Regions from separate parts of the Mesorhizobium sp. L103C119B0 genome, predicted to be linked through region 1. Evidence: riboswitches for the same ligand, from Rfam matches in the RefSeq annotation. Region 1 holds a riboswitch; the other holds the start of a gene.
What was found. A riboswitch is a leader RNA that binds a small molecule or an ion and turns the genes downstream of it on or off. The one in region 1 is predicted to bind S-adenosylmethionine.
Positions count from the first base shown of each region.

Region 1 (8,672 bases):
GCCCCTGCCCCGGAGCATTTCGCTGCAGGCGGAGAGCTTGTCCGGCCAGACGGATCCGGCCGACGACACTGATCCGGTTTCACTGTTCAGCGCCGGAACCGCGGCGGGCGAGTTGCGACCAGACGGCCAGGACATCGGCTACGTCGGCAGCTTCACCGATCTTGAGATCGACGCCGACGCGATCGGCGGGCGCGTGCTGCCGCCGCTCGACGGCAGCGGCGACGCGACGCTGAAGAACGGCGTCGCGCTGATGAAGACGCAGGCCAGGAGCCTGCGCGGCCAGGCGGTCGACATCCACAAGCTCGATCTGTCGTCGCGAACCGCGCGCATCACCGTCTCCGGCCCGGTGTCGGTCGACGCCAACGGCCAGGTCAATGCCGACCTGACGATCAAGCTGCAGGATCCCAAAGCCGTGGCGGCAATCCTCGCCACCGCAATCCCCGAGCAGAAGAGCCAGATCGAGCAAGGCTTTGCCGGTCTGGCGCTGCTCGGCAACGAACCGTCGATGCCGCTCAAGGTGGTGAAGGGCAAGGTCTCGCTCGGCTTCATTCCGCTGGGCAAGATCAAGCCGCTCGATTAGAGCAATTCCAGGAAAAGTGTGAGCGGTTTTCCGTCCGGAATTGCGTTAAAACAAAGAGATAGAGCATGATCGCAAAGAGCGGGAACGGCTATTGGGAAGAGATCATGCTCGAGCAAGCCGACGCATGAACCGACCGGTGAAACTGCTGAGCGTTGGCGCACTGACGCTGGATACCATCCTGCGCGTCGAAACCCTGCCCACGCATCAGGGCAAGTTCATCGCCTCGGACGGCATCCAGATCGCCTCGGGCATGGCAACAAGTGCTGCCTGCGCCGCCCGCCGTCTCGGCGCCGAGGTGTTCCTGTGGGCAAGTGCAGGTGGCGATGCCGTCGGCGACCAATTGCTGGCCGGCATCGAGGCCGAGGGCGTCGATTGCGGCTTTGTCCGCCGCGTCGAAGGCGCCCGCTCGGCGCTGGCCGCGATCCTGGTCGACGCTCATGGCGAGCGCATGATCGTGCCCTTCTACGACCCAAAGGCGCAGGCCGACCCCGAGGCGGTGCCTGTCGCCGATCTTTCCGGCTTCGATGCCGTGCTGGTCGATGTGCGCTGGCCGGGCGCCGCCGCTCTTGCCTTGACCGCCGCGCGCGACGCCGGTTGCCCGGCAATCCTCGACGCCGACACGGCGCCGCTGGAGGTGCTGGAGCGTCTGTTGCCGCTGGCGTCGCACATCGTCGCTTCGGAGACGGCTGCACGCATTATCTGCGACCACGCGCTGGATCCCGAAACCGCCTGCGCCGACCTCGCCAGCCGCACAGACGCCTTTGTCGCGGTTACCGGCGGCGCCGTGGGAAGCTGGGTGGCATGACCGGTCCGCCGGATGCGTGCGCCACATCGCGGCGCCGAAGATCAAGGCGGTCGACACGCTGGCCGCCGGCGACGTTTTCCACGGCGCCTTTGCCGTTGGACTTGCTGAGGCCATGCCGGTCGAGCACGCGTTGCGCTTTGCCAGCGCGGCGGCCGCGCTCAAATGCCAGCGCTTCGGCGGCCGGCTGGGGGCGCCAAACAGGGACGAGGCAATGGCCATGGTCGCGGCGACCTGGCCCGTCTGAAACAGATTTAACTTTTCACCGGGTGCTCGACCGCCTGGCGGCCGAAATCCGGCACGTCGATATCCTGGCCGGCCTCGATGATCGAACGGCGAACGGCCCGGGTGCGGGTGAACAGGTCGAACAGCTTGTCGCCGTCGCCCCAGCGGATCGCCCGCTGCAGCGAGGCGAGGTCCTCCGAAAAGCGCGCCAGCATTTCCAGGATGGCATCCTTGTTGTGCAGGCACACGTCGCGCCACATGGTCGGGTCGGAGGCGGCCAGACGGGTGAAGTCGCGGAAACCGGAAGCCGAATATTTGATCACTTCCGACTTGGTCACCGATTCCAGATCGTCGGCCGTGCCGACGATGTTGTAGGCAATGATGTGCGGAAGATGCGAAACGATGGCCAGCGTCATGTCATGATGCTGCGGGTCCATCGTGTCGATGTTGGAGCCGCAGCGCCGCCAGAATTCCGACAGCTTTTCCAGCGCGGCCGGATCGGTTCCCGGCAGCGGCGTGAAGATGCACCAGCGGTTTGCGAACAGGTCGGCGAAACCCGCATCCGGGCCCGATTTCTCCGTACCTGCCAGCGGGTGCCCCGGAATAAAGTGCACGCCGTCCGGTACATAGGGCTGTATTTGCGCAATGACCGAGGCCTTGGTCGAACCGACATCGGTGAGGATGGCGCCCTTTTTCAGCCCCGGCGCGATCTCTTGCGCCACCTCGCCCGACGATCCCACTGGCACCGAGACGATGATCAGGTCGGCATTGCGGACCGCTTCCCTGGCGTCGGTGGTGTAGCTCTCGCCAAGACCGAGCTCCTTCGCCCGTGCCAGCGTGGCCGGGCTGCGCGTCGCGATGGCGACATGGCGGGCCAGGCCCTCGCGGCGGATGATGCGGGCCAGCGACGAGCCGATCAGGCCGATGCCGACCAGCGCGATCTTTTCAAACATCGGTGCTGTCATTGTTTCAGCTTTTCAGGAATGTCGTGAGGGCATCGATGACGCCGCGATTTGCTTCTTCGGTGCCGACGCTCATGCGCAGCGCGTTGGGAAAGCCATAGCCGGTAACGCGCCGCAATATATAGCCGCGCTGGGTGAGGTAATCGTCCGCCGCCTCAGCCGAATGCTTCTTGTCGTCGGGAAAGTGGATGAGGACGAAATTGCCGACGCTGGGCGTCACGCGCAGCCCAAGCTTCGTCAGTTCTTCATTCAACCAGGTAAGCCAGGTCTCGTTGTGCAACGAACTGCGCTCGACATGGGCGCGGTCGCGGATGGCGGCAATGCCGGCCTCGATCGCTGTTGCGTTAACGTTGAAAGGGCCGCGGATACGGTTGATGGCATCGACGATGTGCAGTGGGCCATACATCCAGCCGATGCGCGCGCCGCCAAGGCCGAGCTTGGAGAAGGTGCGGGTCATGACCACATTCTGCGCGCTGCCCGCCAGCTCGATACCTGCCTCATAGTCATTGCGCCTGACGTACTCGGCATAGGCCGCGTCCAGCACCAGAAGCACGTTGCCCGGGAGCGTGGAATGCAGGCGGCGGACCTCCTGGAAAGGCAGATAGGTGCCGGTCGGATTGTTGGGATTGGCGAGGAAGATGATTTTGGTCCGCGGCGTCACCGCGGCCAGGATCGCGTCGACGTCGGCGCGCTCCTGGGTTTCCTTCACAGCAACCGGCTTGGCCCCCGCCGACTGAATGTAGATCTTGTAGACCATGAAGGCATGTTCGGTAAAAATCGCCTCATCGCCTGGCGCAAGATAGGTCTGCGCCAGCAGGCCAAGTATCTCGTCGGAACCGTTGGAGCAGATGATGTTTGCCGGGTTGAGGCCGTGCACCTCGGCGATCGCCTCGCGCAGCCGGCGGGCGGTGCCGTCGGGATAGACATCAAGCTTGCTGGCCACTTCGCGCGCGGCCTCGATCGCCTTCGGCGACGGGCCGAGCGGGTTCTCGTTCGACGACAATTTATGGACCTTGGCGACGCCGGCAGGTGCCGTGCTCTTGCCCGGTACATAGGCGTCGATGTCCATGATGCCCGCGCGGGGCGTCGGCCGTGCCTTGCCCGCTGTCTTGTCCATGTCGCAAATCCATCCAGAATGCCTCCGTCCGGAGGCCGCAGCGGAAATACAAGCCGTAGCCGCGAATGTCGAGAGGCGGGCATAGCTGGCCGTTGACGCCGGGCCGCACGAGTTCTAGAAGAACGCAACAGTTCCGTGGTGATTTGGCCGGTCGGCTTGCAGCCACGTTAAACAACTCGCTAAAGGGCCGTTTGCGTGACGTAACCGGCTTTGCGATCGCATTGCCGGTTTTTTATTGCCTGACGGCGGGCAAGGAGAGTCACATGGCCGCGCTCCGCGCTACAAAAACCAACAACGAGGCCGACAGCCCGTCGAGCCCGGTGTTGCGTTTTGGCCCTGACAAGCCGCTGAAGCTCGACGCCGGCACGCTTTTGTCGCCGTTCCAGATCGCCTACCAGACCTATGGCACCCTCAACGATGCCCGCACCAACGCCATCCTGGTCTGCCACGCGCTGACCGGCGACCAGCATGTCGCCAACACCAATCCGGTGACCGGCAAGCCCGGCTGGTGGGAAGTGCTGATCGGTCCCGGCAAGATCATCGACACCAACCGCTTCTTCGTCATCTGCTCCAACGTCATCGGCGGGTGCCTCGGCTCCACCGGTCCGGCCTCGACCAATCCCGCCACCGGCAAGCCCTACGGCCTCGACCTGCCAATCATCACCATCCGCGACATGGTGCGGGCGCAATTGATGCTGGTCGACCATTTCGGCATCGAAAAGCTGTTTTGCGTGCTCGGCGGCTCGATGGGCGGCATGCAGGTGCTGGAATGGGCATCGTGCTATTCCGAGCGCGTCTTCTCGGCCCTGCCGATCGCCACAGGCGCACGCCATTCCTCGCAGAACATCGCCTTCCACGAGGTCGGCCGGCAGGCCGTCATGGCCGATCCGGACTGGCATGGCGGCAAATATTTCGAGCACGGCAAGCGCCCGGAAAAGGGGCTCGCCGTGGCGCGCATGGCCGCCCACATCACCTATCTGTCGGAAGCCGCCCTGCATCGGAAATTCGGCCGCAATCTGCAGGACCGCGAAGCACTGACCTTCGGTTTCGACGCAGATTTCCAGATCGAAAGCTATCTGCGCCACCAGGGCATGACATTCGTCGACCGCTTCGACGCCAACTCCTACCTCTACATGACCCGTTCGATGGATTATTTCGACCTCGCCGCCGACCATGGCGGCCGGTTGGCAGATGCCTTTGCCGGGACCAAGACCCGCTTCTGCCTGGTGTCCTTCACCTCGGACTGGCTGTTCCCGACCGAGGAGAGCCGCTCGATCGTGCATGCGCTCAACGCCGCCGGCGCCTCCGTCTCCTTCGTCGAGATCGACACCGACCGCGGCCATGATGCCTTCCTGCTCGATGAACCCGAACTGTTTGCCGCCGTCAAGGGCTTCATCGGCTCGGCGGCCCGCGCAAGGGGGCTCGCCTCATGAGCGTCAATGGCAGCCAGCGCGTCGACCTCGAAGTCGTGGCCAACCTGATACCGCCGCAGTCGCGGGTGCTCGATGTCGGCTCCGGCGACGGCCTGCTGCTCGAACTCCTGCAGGAGACCAAGCAGGTCGACGGCCGCGGGCTGGAGCTGTCACAGCGCGGCGTCAATGAATGCGTGGCGCGCGGTCTCTCGGTCATCCAGGGCGATGCCGATACCGACCTCGAATTCTATCCGGACAAGGGTTTTGACTTCGTCGTCCTGTCTCAGACGCTGCAGGCGACCCGCAACCCGAAGCTGGTGCTCGACGAGCTGCTGCGAATCGGCAACCGCGCCATCGTCTCCTTCCCCAATTTCGGCCACTGGCGGGTGCGGCTGTCGCTGTTCGTCAATGGCCGGATGCCGGTGACCGCGGACCTGCCCTATTCCTGGTACGACACGCCCAACATCCATTTCTGCACCATCCGCGACTTCGTCAATCTGGTCGAGGAACTCGGCGCTTCGGTCGAGAAAGCCACCGCGCTCGACGGCAACGGCCAGAAGATCGGCCTGTCGATGCCATGGTGGTTCTGGAATTTCTTCGGCCAGCAAGCGGTGTTCTTGCTGAAGCGGTAGTTTGCCCCTATTCCAGCACGTCCGTCGCCTTGTGCGGGTGCTGAACGCCATCGGCGATGATCACATCGGCGTGGGAGTTGTCGGTGCGCAAGGCCAGAATCTCCCGATAGGCTGATGAATCGTACCAGCCCCACGCATGCGCCCTGTCCGGAAACTCGATGACGATCAGATGCCCGGGCCATTCGTTTTCGACCACGTCCATGTCGCCGCCGTGGACAAGGAAGCGGCCGCCGAACGGCTCCAATGTGGCGTCGATCCTGCAGATACTCGACAATCTGCGGGCCCATTGTGACTTGACGCATATGGGCGACGGCGTAGGCGGCCATGGCTGAACTCCCTGTGAGATCGAAGCCCGACGACCGGCTTCGTTGGCGCAATCTGCAGACATGATGGCCATCGGTCGATTACGTCTGGGGTAATCGGCCGGCTTACCGGCGTCCTGGCTCAACAGTTTGTGATGACATTGCCGCTGGTTTTTTGTAGCGTCGAATCGAATGCCATCCCGGGGTAAGGCTTGGACGGCGACCATCAAAACCTCCGGCCTCCAGGCATTTCGGGGCACAATCGAAGCAACATGTCCAAGGCAACCGACCTCGCTCCGCTGATCTCGGTGATCACACCGACGCACAATCGCCGCAGCAAGGTGGTGCGCGCCGTGGAGAGCGTGCTGGCGCAGAATTTTCCCCGGTTCGAACACATTGTCGTCGATGACGGCTCGACCGACGGTACGGCAGCCGCACTTACCGAAATCCGCGATCCACGGCTGATCTATGTTGGCTCGAAATGGCGCGGCGCCAATGCCGCCCGCAATGCCGGCATCGAGCGGGCGCAGGCGCCGGTGGTGACATTCCTCGATTCCGACGACGTCTATTTGCCGGATCGCCTGGCGCGGACGCTGGAGCAGTTCGACAACAATCCCTCGCTCGAAGTGCTGATCAGTTCCTTCGTGTCGCTGAAGGGCAATCGCCGCACCAACTGCGTCAACCGCGAGGCGCTGCTGAGCCGCGACTCGCTGGAGCGGGCCCTTGTCGCGCAGACCATCTTCATTGCCGGGTCGGCAATCACCGCCCGGCGCGAGTCGCTGCTGGCCATCGGCGGCTACGACAGTGACGTCACGCGCATGCAGGATCGCGAATTGTTGCTGCGCTTTGCCCGTCGCAGCGGCGCGCAGCTGTCCGAAGTGATCGACTGGAAAAAGTACAACTCGGAGAATTCGATCTCCGGTCGCCGGGACGGCTATGTCGAAGCCTATGCGAGCTTGATCGACAAGCACCCCTATATCGCCGACCGCTACCCCTACATTCCGCCTTACATGATCGCCCGGCAGCTCATCGCCGATGCACTCAAGGGCAGGGTTTCGCAGGCGTTCTCCGGCTATATGGCCAACCGGTCGTCGAAGGCGCTTGGCTATTCGCTGCCGCAGCTGTTGCGTGGCTATGTCGGCGGCCGGCGCTGGCGCCGCGATCTCTATGCCGAATTTCGCGACAAATACGGTGCACGGCCGGCCTGAAGTTTGCCGACAAGCCGCGCAGCGGCTTTCCCCTCCGAACTGCCTCAAACCTCATTTGTCGAGTTCCGGCAGATATGGGTCGGAATATAGCCGCCGGTCGCGTTCGCCCTGTAGGCAGTCCATGGGTGCGGCGGCATCGATCGGGACCACGGTCGCATCGGCGATGCCGCTCACCTCCAGGATCAGCTTGCGGCGTATGGCGGTGGCGAATTCCGAGGCCGCATAGATCGGCAACACGAAGGAGCCTGGCCCACCGGTGACGCAGTCGTCATAATACTGGTCGAGATGGCTGAACGTCGGCGACGGGCTGATCAGGATCGGCAGGCCGTTGATGACGATGCCCTTGGCCACCGCCGCATCGCGTGTCGTGGCGACGGGCAGCCCGGTGTTGTTGGGACCGTCGCCGGAAATGTCGATGACGCTGCGTGGCGCATCGAACCCCGTGCCCTCGAACAGCCCGGCGCCGAAGGCAAGCGCACCGGAAATCGAGGTGCCGCGAAAGCTGCGGAACGGCCGCGCTTCTATTCTGTCGGCGAAGGCGTTGGCGCTCTCTGCGCTGTCGATCACCTGCCAGGCGATGACGCCATCCTCGCGCACGACGCCCGCCCATTCGAAATAGGCAAGCGCGATGCGCCCGGTGGTTCCCGAGCGCACGGCCTTGATGAAATCGGGATGCCTGAGGGCCTCGACATAGCCAGCGCGCTGCAGCGCGAACTCCCTCTCGTCCATCGACTGTGAGATGTCGACGGCCAGCACCAGTTCGACATCCACGGCAACGGCCGGGGCAGCCACGGGCGTGGTGCAGGCAAGGCAAGCTAACAGACTGAACGCGTCGAGCATGGCCGCACCACCGATATTTCGATCCGTGATCTTCGCCGCGATCGCGGCGAAATAAAGCCCCTTCTACTTCTTTCGCCGCACGGCCGCTTTCGGCGGCGGGTCGATGGCGCCGGTCCTGACTCGGGCGGGTTTCAGTGGCGCAGCACCCGTATCCTTCACGATGTTCAATGCGCGTGGAAAGAAATGATCATTGTGCAGTCCGCGCCCGATGTTGAGGATCGCGGTTTCCGGCAGGCGTTTCTCCAACATGGACAGCACCCTTCGTAGCGAAGGACCATCGAACGCGTCCATCGCTTCGTCGATGATCACCCATTTCGGCTGCCGCAAGGCGAGCCTGGCGAAGGCCAGCGAGCGTTGTTCGTCATCGTTGAGTTCACGCTCCCACCGTGCGGAACGGTCGAGCGAGGATGACAGCCGCTCGAGCCCGACCTCGGCCAGCACCGCCCCAAAATCAGCATCGCCAGCCGGCGCCGAGCCATTCGGATGCAGCACTTCGCGTAACGTGCCGGCAGGAAAATACGGAACACGCGGCACGAAAATCGGCGTTTCTCCGGCCGGCAAGCCGATCCGCCCGCTGCCCCAGGGCCAAAGG
Region 1 is NZ_AYXE01000015.1:31,674-40,345, reverse strand. It holds gene X728_RS143905 (DUF2125 domain-containing protein) at 1-580, shown strand, start outside; partial or broken gene X728_RS01000000167115 (sugar kinase) at 705-1,629, shown strand; gene X728_RS143910 (prephenate/arogenate dehydrogenase family protein) at 1,637-2,572, opposite strand; gene hisC (histidinol-phosphate transaminase) at 2,577-3,686, opposite strand; SAM riboswitch at 3,812-3,889, shown strand; gene X728_RS143920 (homoserine O-acetyltransferase) at 3,950-5,119, shown strand; gene metW (methionine biosynthesis protein MetW) at 5,116-5,730, shown strand; partial or broken gene X728_RS01000000167110 (DUF1330 domain-containing protein) at 5,738-6,056, opposite strand; gene X728_RS143930 (glycosyltransferase family 2 protein) at 6,305-7,240, shown strand; gene X728_RS143935 (DUF1194 domain-containing protein) at 7,292-8,080, opposite strand; gene X728_RS143940 (ABC transporter ATP-binding protein/permease) at 8,144-8,672, opposite strand, start outside.

Region 2 (8,672 bases), on a different contig from region 1:
GGCCGCTGCCGTCGGTGATGTGCCAGTAACGCGACATAAGCTGCACGAAATCGTCCGACTGGTTGTCGATCGTCACCTGGTAGCCCCAGACATAACGGTTCTCCGCCGGGTCCGAGCGGTCCTCCAGGTAGAACGGTCTGACCTGCACTTCGATGTTGCGCGTGACGGCGCGATACATGGGCTGCTCCGGTTGCGCGGCAAGGAACATTTGTCGCGCTATGCGGTTTGATACGCGCACAACGGCATGTCCTGCCAGCCTCAAAGCGGAGGTGCCGACAAACAATGTCATTTAAGTGACACATGACAATGTTGGTGTGCGCAAACCTTGCCGGCGACTCAAGGCCCATCTGTCGACTGACAAAGCAGCCGCGAGCGGCCTTTCCGGAGTGACCAGATCTCGATGGAACCAGCTCTCACAGCCGCCTTCGCCTCCTCCGCTTTGCTTCTTTCCAATCTCGCCAGCATCCTGCTTGCTTCGTCGAAACTGCAAGCGCGCCGTCTCATCCCCCCGCCGTCCAACGAGCAGCCACCGGTCTCGATCGTCGTGCCGTCGCGCGGCGTGGAGCCGTTCACACAAGAGACGCTGCAGCGAGCCTTCTCGCTCGACTGGCCGCGCTACGAACTGATCTTCTGCGTCGCTCACGCCGACGATCCCGTCGTCAAACTGATAAACAGGGCGATCGTCCTGTTTCCCAACGTGCCGGCCCGGCTGCTGATCGGCGACGACCGCGTCAGCAGCAACCCGAAGCTCAACAACTGCGTCAAGGGCTGGGAAGCGGCGCGCAATCATTGGGTTATTCTGGCGGATTCCAACGTGCTGATGCCTAGGGATTACGTCCAGCACCTGATGGCGGCCTGGCGGACCAATACCGGGCTTATCTGCTCGACGCCGATCGGCTCGCGGCCGGAAGGCTTCTGGGCCGAGGTCGAATGCGCGTTCCTCAACACGCTGCAGGCGCGCTGGCAATATGCCGGCGAGGCGCTTGGCCTCGGCTTTGCCCAGGGCAAGAGCATGCTGTGGAACAAGCCGATGCTCGATACCAATGGCGGTATCCGCGCGCTGGCCGCCGAGATCGCCGAGGATGCTGCTGCAACCAAGCTGGTCAACGGACTGGGCCTGCGCGTCAATCTCGTTGCCTCGCCTTTCGAGCAACCACTGGGGCAGCGCCGACTTGCCGACATCTGGTCGCGTCAGGCGCGCTGGGCGCGGTTGCGCCGCGTCACTTTCCCGCTGTTTTTCGCACCCGAGATCCTGACCGGCGTCGCCGTGCCGTTGGCGTTGGCGCTGGTGGCGGCAGCAAGTGCCGGCATCAGCCTGCCGGCCACGGTGTTGGCCGTGCTGGCGGCGGCCTACATTCCCGAATGCGCGCTGGCCGCGGCCAAGGGCTGGCATCTGTCGCTGCGCATGGTCCCGGCGATGATGGTCCGCGACATGATGCTTCCCGCCATCTGGGCGCGCGGCTGGCTGAGCGGCGCCGTCGATTGGCGCGGCAACACCATGATCATCGGCACCAAGACGGCCGAGCTGGAAGAGGCTTCGTCGGGAGCGTGACGCCTCGCGGCCTACCCGGCTGCCTTCAGCGCCTGCGCAACGTCCTCCAGCAGATCGTCCGTATCCTCAAGACCGACCGACAGCCTGAGCGTTCCCGGCCCGATGCCAAGCTCGGCGCGAGCTTCGTCGCTGAGGTTCTTGTGCGTGGTGGTCGCCGGATGGGTGATCAGGCTCTTGGCGTCGCCGAGATTGTTGGAGATCAGCACGATGTCGAGCGCGTTCTGCAAGGCGAAGGCCGCCTGCTTGCCGCCCTTCACGTCGAGGCAGATCAGCGTCGATCCGCCCGTCATCTGCTTCTTGACGATGTCGGCCTGCGGGTGGTCGGCGCGGCCGGGATAGATGACGCGGGCGATTTCCGGCCGTCCTGCCAGGAAATCCGCGATCTTGGCCGCGCTTTCCGTCTGCTGGCGCACCCGAACCGGCAGCGTCTCCAGGCCCTTGAGCAGCGTCCAGGCGTTGAACGGCGACAGGCTCGGGCCGGTGTGGCGGAAATAGTCGTGCAAATTCTCGTCGATCCATTTCTTGTCCGACAGGATGATGCCGCCGAGACAGCGTCCCTGGCCGTCAATGTGCTTGGTCGCGGAGTAGACGACGATATGGGCGCCGAGCTGCAAGGGCTTCTGCTGCAAGGGCGTGGCAAAGACATTGTCGACGATCAGCCTGGCGCCGATCGAGGTGGCGAGCGCCGCCACCGCTGCGATGTCGACCACTTCCAGCGTCGGATTGGTCGGGCTTTCCAGGAAGAACAGTTTCGTGTTCGGCCGCACCGCCTTTTCCCAGTTGGCGATGTCGGTGCCGTCGACCAGCGTTGCCTCGATGCCGTATTTCGGCGCCAGCGTCTCCACCACCCAGCGGCAGGAGCCGAACAGCGCGCGCGCCGCAACGATATGGTCGCCGGCCTTGGCGCTGCACAGGAGCGCTGCCGTCACCGCAGCCATGCCGGACGCCGTGGCGCGCGCATCTTCGGCACCCTCCAGCGCGCACATGCGCTTTTCGAACATGTCGACGGTAGGGTTGGCATAGCGCGAATAGATGAAGCCCGGCTCCTCGCCCTTGAAACGGGCCTCGGCAGCCTGCGCCGTCTCGTAGACATAGCCTTGGGTGAGGTACATCGCTTCGGACGTCTCGCCGAACTGGGAACGCAGCGTTCCCCCGTGCACGAGTGCGGTCTGAGGTTTCCAGTTACGCTTCTTGGTGCTCATCGCTTTTGTTCCAGACACAAAAAAACCGGCCGCGAAAGTCGCAACCGGTCCATATGGCCTTGCGGCCCGACGGTCCTTTAGCGACTTGTTTAACGTGGCTGCAAGCCGACCGGCCAAATCACCACGGGATAACGACCCTTTAGACCTCACCTGCGCTTGCGTCAATTGCCGGCTTCATTAAGAGGTTTGTACCAGGCAGGTTCCGCAATAATATCCAGCGGTTTTGCGGCAAGAACCTGCCACAAAGAGACCGACCTTGGAGCGGAGCCAGCCTTTTGCGGCAGACAGGCATTCTTCCCGATCAGGACATTTCCGCGCTGTTTCAGTCCGGCGCGCTGAAGTCGCCGCGCGCGCTCGATGTCGACCAGGTGCAGCCGGCGAGCCTCGATCTCAGGCTCGGCGACAAGGCTTTTCGCGTGCGCGCCTCCTTCCTGCCGGGTCCCGATCATCTGGTGGCCGACAAGCTTCACCGGCTGAAATTGCATGAGTTCAGTCTCGCCGAGGGCGCGGTGCTGGAAACCGGCTGCGTCTACATCGTGCCGCTGCTCGAACGCCTGGCGCTGCCCGCAAACGTGTCGGCCTCGGCCAACCCGAAGAGCTCGACCGGCCGGCTCGACATCTTCACCCGGGTGATGACCGATCGCGGCCATGAGTTCGACAAGATCGCCCCCGGCTATCACGGGCCGCTTTATCTCGAAGTCAGTCCGCGCACCTTCCCGATCGTCGTACGCGCCGGATCGAGGCTGTCGCAGATCCGCTTTCGCACCGGCAACGCGCTGTTGTCGGAGGCAGAACTGAACGAATTGCACCGCGCCGAGATGCTGGTGGCGACCGAGCCGCCCAACATTTCCGGCGGCGGCATTGCGCTGTCGATCGATCTTGACGGCGACCAGAACGGCCTGGTCGGCTATCGCGGCAAGCATCACACCGGCTTGGTCGATGTCGACAAGCGCGCCGCCCAGGATGCCGTCGATTTCTGGGAGCCGCTCTATAAGAGCGGCGCCGGCGAACTGGTGCTCGACCCGGACGAGTTCTACATCCTGGTCAGCCGCGAAGCCGTGCACGTGCCGCCGCTCTACGCCGCCGAGATGACGCCCTTCGATCCGCTGGTTGGCGAATTCCGTGTTCACTATGCCGGCTTCTTCGATCCGGGCTTCGGCCATTCGGCCTCAGGCGGCACCGGCAGCCGGGCGGTGCTCGAAGTGCGCAGCCACGAAGTGCCGTTCATCCTCGACCACGGCCAGATCGTCGGCCGGCTGGTCTACGAACACATGCTGAAGCGGCCGCAGGCGCTTTACGGCACCGATCTCGGCTCGAATTACCAGGCGCAAGGCCTCAAGCTCTCCAAGCATTTCCGCCCCGCCGGCTGAACCTTCGATCACCGTCAGGCAAAATACTTGCCTGCGCTGCCTCACCATGCTTGGCTGCCTTTCGGTGGCCGGCAAGAGAACGGCGCGCAAGGGGAACCAAAATGCAGATTTCAAGATGGATCATATCGGCAGCGGGCGCTGCCATGCTGGTGATATCGGCCGGCTCGCTGGCTGAGGCGCAGGAGAAATTGAAGATCGGCACCGAGGGCGCTTATCCGCCCTTCAACACCATCACCGCGGACGGCAAGATCGAGGGCTTCGACATCGACATTGCCAATGCGCTGTGTGCGCAGATGAAGGTCGAGTGCGAGATCGTCACCCAGGACTGGGACGGCATCATCCCGGCGCTGCAGGCGAAAAAGTTCGACGCCATCATCGCCTCGATGAGCATCACCGAGGAGCGCAAGAAACAGGTCGCCTTCACCAACAAATACTACACGACGCCGCTGGCGCTGGTGGCGCCCAAGGACAGCGACCTCACTTCCACCGAACCGGCAGCCCTTGCCGGCAAGACGGTGGGCGCGCAGGCCTCGACCACCCAGGCCGACTATGCGCAGGACGCCTATGGCAAGGCCGGCGCCGAGGCGAAACTCTACCCCACCCAGGAAGAGGCGATCACCGACTTGCAGAACGGCCGTCTCGACGCCGTCATCTCCGACAAGTTCGTGCTGATGGACTGGCTGAAGAAGGCGAGCGAAGGCTGCTGCAAGCTTGTCGGCGACGTCAAGGGCACCGAGACGCAAGCCGGCATCGCTGTCCGCCTGGAAGACACGGCGCTACGCGACAAGCTGAATGCGGCGATAGACGCCATCGTCGCCGACGGCACTTACAAGAAGATCCAGGCCAAGTATTTCGATTTCGATATTTATTGACTTCCGGCCCGCCGGAGTCAGCCGCGAAAGAGATACTCTTTCGCGGCGCCAAGGCAGGCATGAAAATGGCCGATAAACAGCAGTTCGCGTGCGGCCAAACGTTTCCTGCCCCAAAAGCCTTCGGTCAGTTTGACCTCGTCGAGCGAAGCGTTTGAGCCGCGCTTCAACGGGAACAACTGCTTGTCGAGGCAACCGAGGACATGGGCCTTGGCGGAGTCGATGCCGCAGACCTTGCCATTGTTGTTCAGCCTGTCGGTGCGAAGCGCTGATGTCATGTGATCCGTGTTGCGCATCAGAAAGCTCACCTGGGCTTTCGAATAGCCGGTTGCCAGAAGACGGCTCGTCATCGCCAAACGGGCTTCACGATAGGACTTCGGGCTGCACTGGCCGGCGCTAAAGGCCACCGACGGTTGGGTCAGGAACAGGGCCACGCCCGTGAACACAATGACAAGCCGCATTCCGTTCATTCCGGCTCCCAAATGTGATGCTGCCTCAAAGCGCCTTCACCGCCACCTTCACCGGCTGCTCGATCTCCAGCGGGTTGCGCAGCGGCAGGCCGAAATCCCCGGCCTCGATCTCGAACACGTCGCCGGCCTGAGTCTTGATGCCGTCGGCAAAGGACAGCGTCGCCGTGCCGAACATGTGCACATGCACGTCGCCCGGCTGGCGGAAGGCCGAATATTTGAAGTGATGATGTTCGAGATTGGCGATTGTGTGCGACATGTTCGCTTCGCCCGACAGGAACGGCTTTTCCCACAGCAAATTGCTGTCGCGATAGATTCGCGATGAGCCCCTGACGTCGGCCGGCAGGTCGCCGATCAGGATTTCCGGCCCGAACGAGGCGTTGCGCAGTTTGGAATGTGCCAGGAACAGATAGTTCACCCGCTCGGTAACATGATCGGAAAACTCGTTCGACAGCGTGAAGCCGACGCGGAACGGCGCGCCGTCGTCGCCGATGACATAGATGCCGGCGATTTCCGGCTCCTCGCCGGCGTCCTGCGCAAAGGCCGGCGACATCAGTGCGGCGCCCGGCGCCACCGCCATGGTGCCGTTGCCCTTGTAGAACCATTCCGGCTGCACGCCGGTCTGGCCCTTGGCCGGCTTGCCGCCTTCGAGCCCCATGCGGAACATCTTCATGGAATCGGTAAGCTGCTCCTCGCCGCCATCGCTGAGCTTCTTGTGCATGGAATCGCGCGTCGCCGCCGAGCCGAGATGGGTCAGGCCGGTGCCGGTCAGATGCAGATGCGCAGGATCGGGATGGTTGATCGGCGACACCAGCCGGCCCTTCTTGTAGACGGCGTCGAGGTCTATCGCTTCACCGAACCCCTTGCGCTCGATCAGCGCGGCGAGGCCCGTTCCGGTGCGCGCGGCTTCCATGGCCAGCGAATAGACGCTGCGGGCGCCGTTGATGATCCTGGTCTTGCCGCCGCCATTGCGGGCGACGACGCGGATGGTCTCGGCGTCGTCGAGGATCTGGGAGATCAGCATGATGAAATCCTCTCTCATGTGCCTTGGCCGGGTTGCCCCTTGGCAAACCTTGACCTGCGCGGCTCGGACCTCGCCGCGCCACGGGTTGAACTCTTCGTCCGGATTGCGCTCGCGAGCTCCATCCCTCGGGGGACTTCTTATGCCGACAACTTGCCGGCTGCGCCGCGACCGTATGCCTCCTGCTTGCCTCGCCTGAAGCTTGTCAGGCCTTGTTCTTGTTGTAGACGTCGAAGATCACGGCGCCGAGCAGCACCAGGCCTTTGACCACCTGCTGCCAGTCGACATTGACGCCCATGATCGACATGCCGTTGTTCATCACGCCCATGATGAAGCCGCCGACGACCGCCCCGATGACCTGGCCGACGCCGCCCATCGCCGAGGCGCCGCCGATGAACACGGCGGCGATGACGTCGAGCTCCGAGCCGAGACCCGCCGCCGGGACCGCCTGGCCCAGACGAGCCGCGATGATCAGGCCGCCAAGCGCCGACAGCACGCCCATATTGATGAACACCATCAGCGTCAGCCGCTCGGTGTTGATGCCCGACAGCTGCGCCGCCTTGGGATTGCCGCCCATGGCGTAGATGCGCCTCCCGATGGTCATGCGCTTGGTGACGAAGACGAACAGCGTGATCAGCACGCCCATGACCAGCAGCACCACGGGCAGGCCGCGGTAGCTGGCAAACTCATAGACCAGGAACAGCGCCAGCGCGCTGGCGACCAGCGTCTTGACGACGAACAGGGTGAAGGGCTCGGCCTCATAACCATGGCGTTCTCGTTTGCGCCGGGTGCGGACCCCGAAATAGGCATAGGCGAGCACGGCGATCAGCCCCAGCACGACCGTCGTCATGTGCAGGGTCACGCCGCTGCCCATGATGGTCTTGCCGGCTGCGTTCACGACCGGCGGGACGAGCGTCAGTGGGCCGATCACATCCGGGATGAAGCCGGAACTGAGCATCTTGAAGTCGTCGGGAAGCGGACCCACCGACGAGCCGCCGCCAAGCAACGCCTGGCAAATGCCGCGGAAGATCAGCATTCCGGCCAGCGTGACAATGAAGCTCGGTATCCGGTGATAGGCGATCCAATACCCTTGCGCGGCGCCGATCAGGCCACCCGCGACCAGGCAGACGATCGAAACCACCAGGGGATTGCTCAGCGGTCCGAGTTGCCAGATGACCATCATGTTTGCCGCCAGCGCGCCAATGAAACCGGCGACCGATCCGACGCTGAGGTCGATATAGCCCGATACGATCACCAGCAGCATGCCCAGCGCCATCACGATGATGAAGGAGTTCTGCTGCACCAGATTGCTGAGGTTGACCGGCTTGAACAACGTCCCCGACGTGGTGAACTGGAAGAACAGCATGATGACGATCAGGGCTATGATCAGTCCGTATTCGCGTAAATTCGTCGCCAGCGCCGAGACGGCGATGCGCGGGCGCTGTTCGTCGGCGACGTTGCCCTGCGGGGCGGGGGCGCTTTCGGTGCTCATGCTGCTTTTCCTTCTCCCCGGACGATGGCGCGCATTATCTTTTCCTGGCTTGCTTCCGCCGCCGGCATTTCGCCCACCATGCGCCCTTCGTTCATGACGTAGATGCGGTCGGTAATCCCCAGCAATTCCGGCATTTCCGACGAGATGACCACGATCGCCTTACCCTCCGAGGCAAGGCGCGCGATGATCGTGTAGATTTCATACTTGGCGCCGACATCGATGCCGCGTGTCGGCTCGTCGAGGATCAGCACGTCAGGGTCGGCAAACAACCATTTCGACAGCACCACCTTCTGCTGGTTGCCGCCGGAAAGATTGCCGGTCATCTGATAGACGCTGGACGCTCGGATATTGGTCTTCTTGCGATAGTCGTTGGCGACCGCAAGTTCGCGCATGTCGTCGATCACGCTGTGGCGCGATACGCCGTCGAGATTGGCCAGCGTAATGTTATGCTTGATATGGTCGATGAGGTTGAGGCCGTAGGTCTTGCGGTCCTCGGTGACATAGGCGATGCCGTGTTGGACCGCCTTGCTTACCGACGAGACATCGACCGGCTTGCCCTTGAGCAGCACTTCGCCGGTGATGCGGCGGCCATAGGAGCGGCCGAACAGGCTCATGGCGAATTCGGTGCGGCCGGCGCCCATCAGCCCGGCGATGCCGACCACCTCGCCCTTGCGCACATTGATGTCGATGCCCTTGATC
Region 2 is NZ_AYXE01000009.1:150,931-159,602, forward strand. It holds gene apaG (Co2+/Mg2+ efflux protein ApaG) at 1-178, opposite strand, end outside; gene X728_RS149200 (ceramide glucosyltransferase) at 401-1,552, shown strand; gene X728_RS149195 (O-succinylhomoserine sulfhydrylase) at 1,564-2,754, opposite strand; SAM riboswitch at 2,812-2,889, opposite strand; gene X728_RS149190 (2'-deoxycytidine 5'-triphosphate deaminase) at 3,030-4,124, shown strand; gene X728_RS149185 (ABC transporter substrate-binding protein) at 4,226-4,996, shown strand; gene X728_RS149180 (hypothetical protein) at 5,014-5,463, opposite strand; gene araD1 (AraD1 family protein) at 5,489-6,484, opposite strand; gene mmsB (multiple monosaccharide ABC transporter permease) at 6,687-7,973, opposite strand; gene mmsA (multiple monosaccharide ABC transporter ATP-binding protein) at 7,970-8,672, opposite strand, start outside.
Region 2: it holds a riboswitch for S-adenosylmethionine, as region 1 does, so the genes downstream of both, X728_RS149195 (O-succinylhomoserine sulfhydrylase) here and X728_RS143920 (homoserine O-acetyltransferase) in region 1, are expected to answer to the same signal.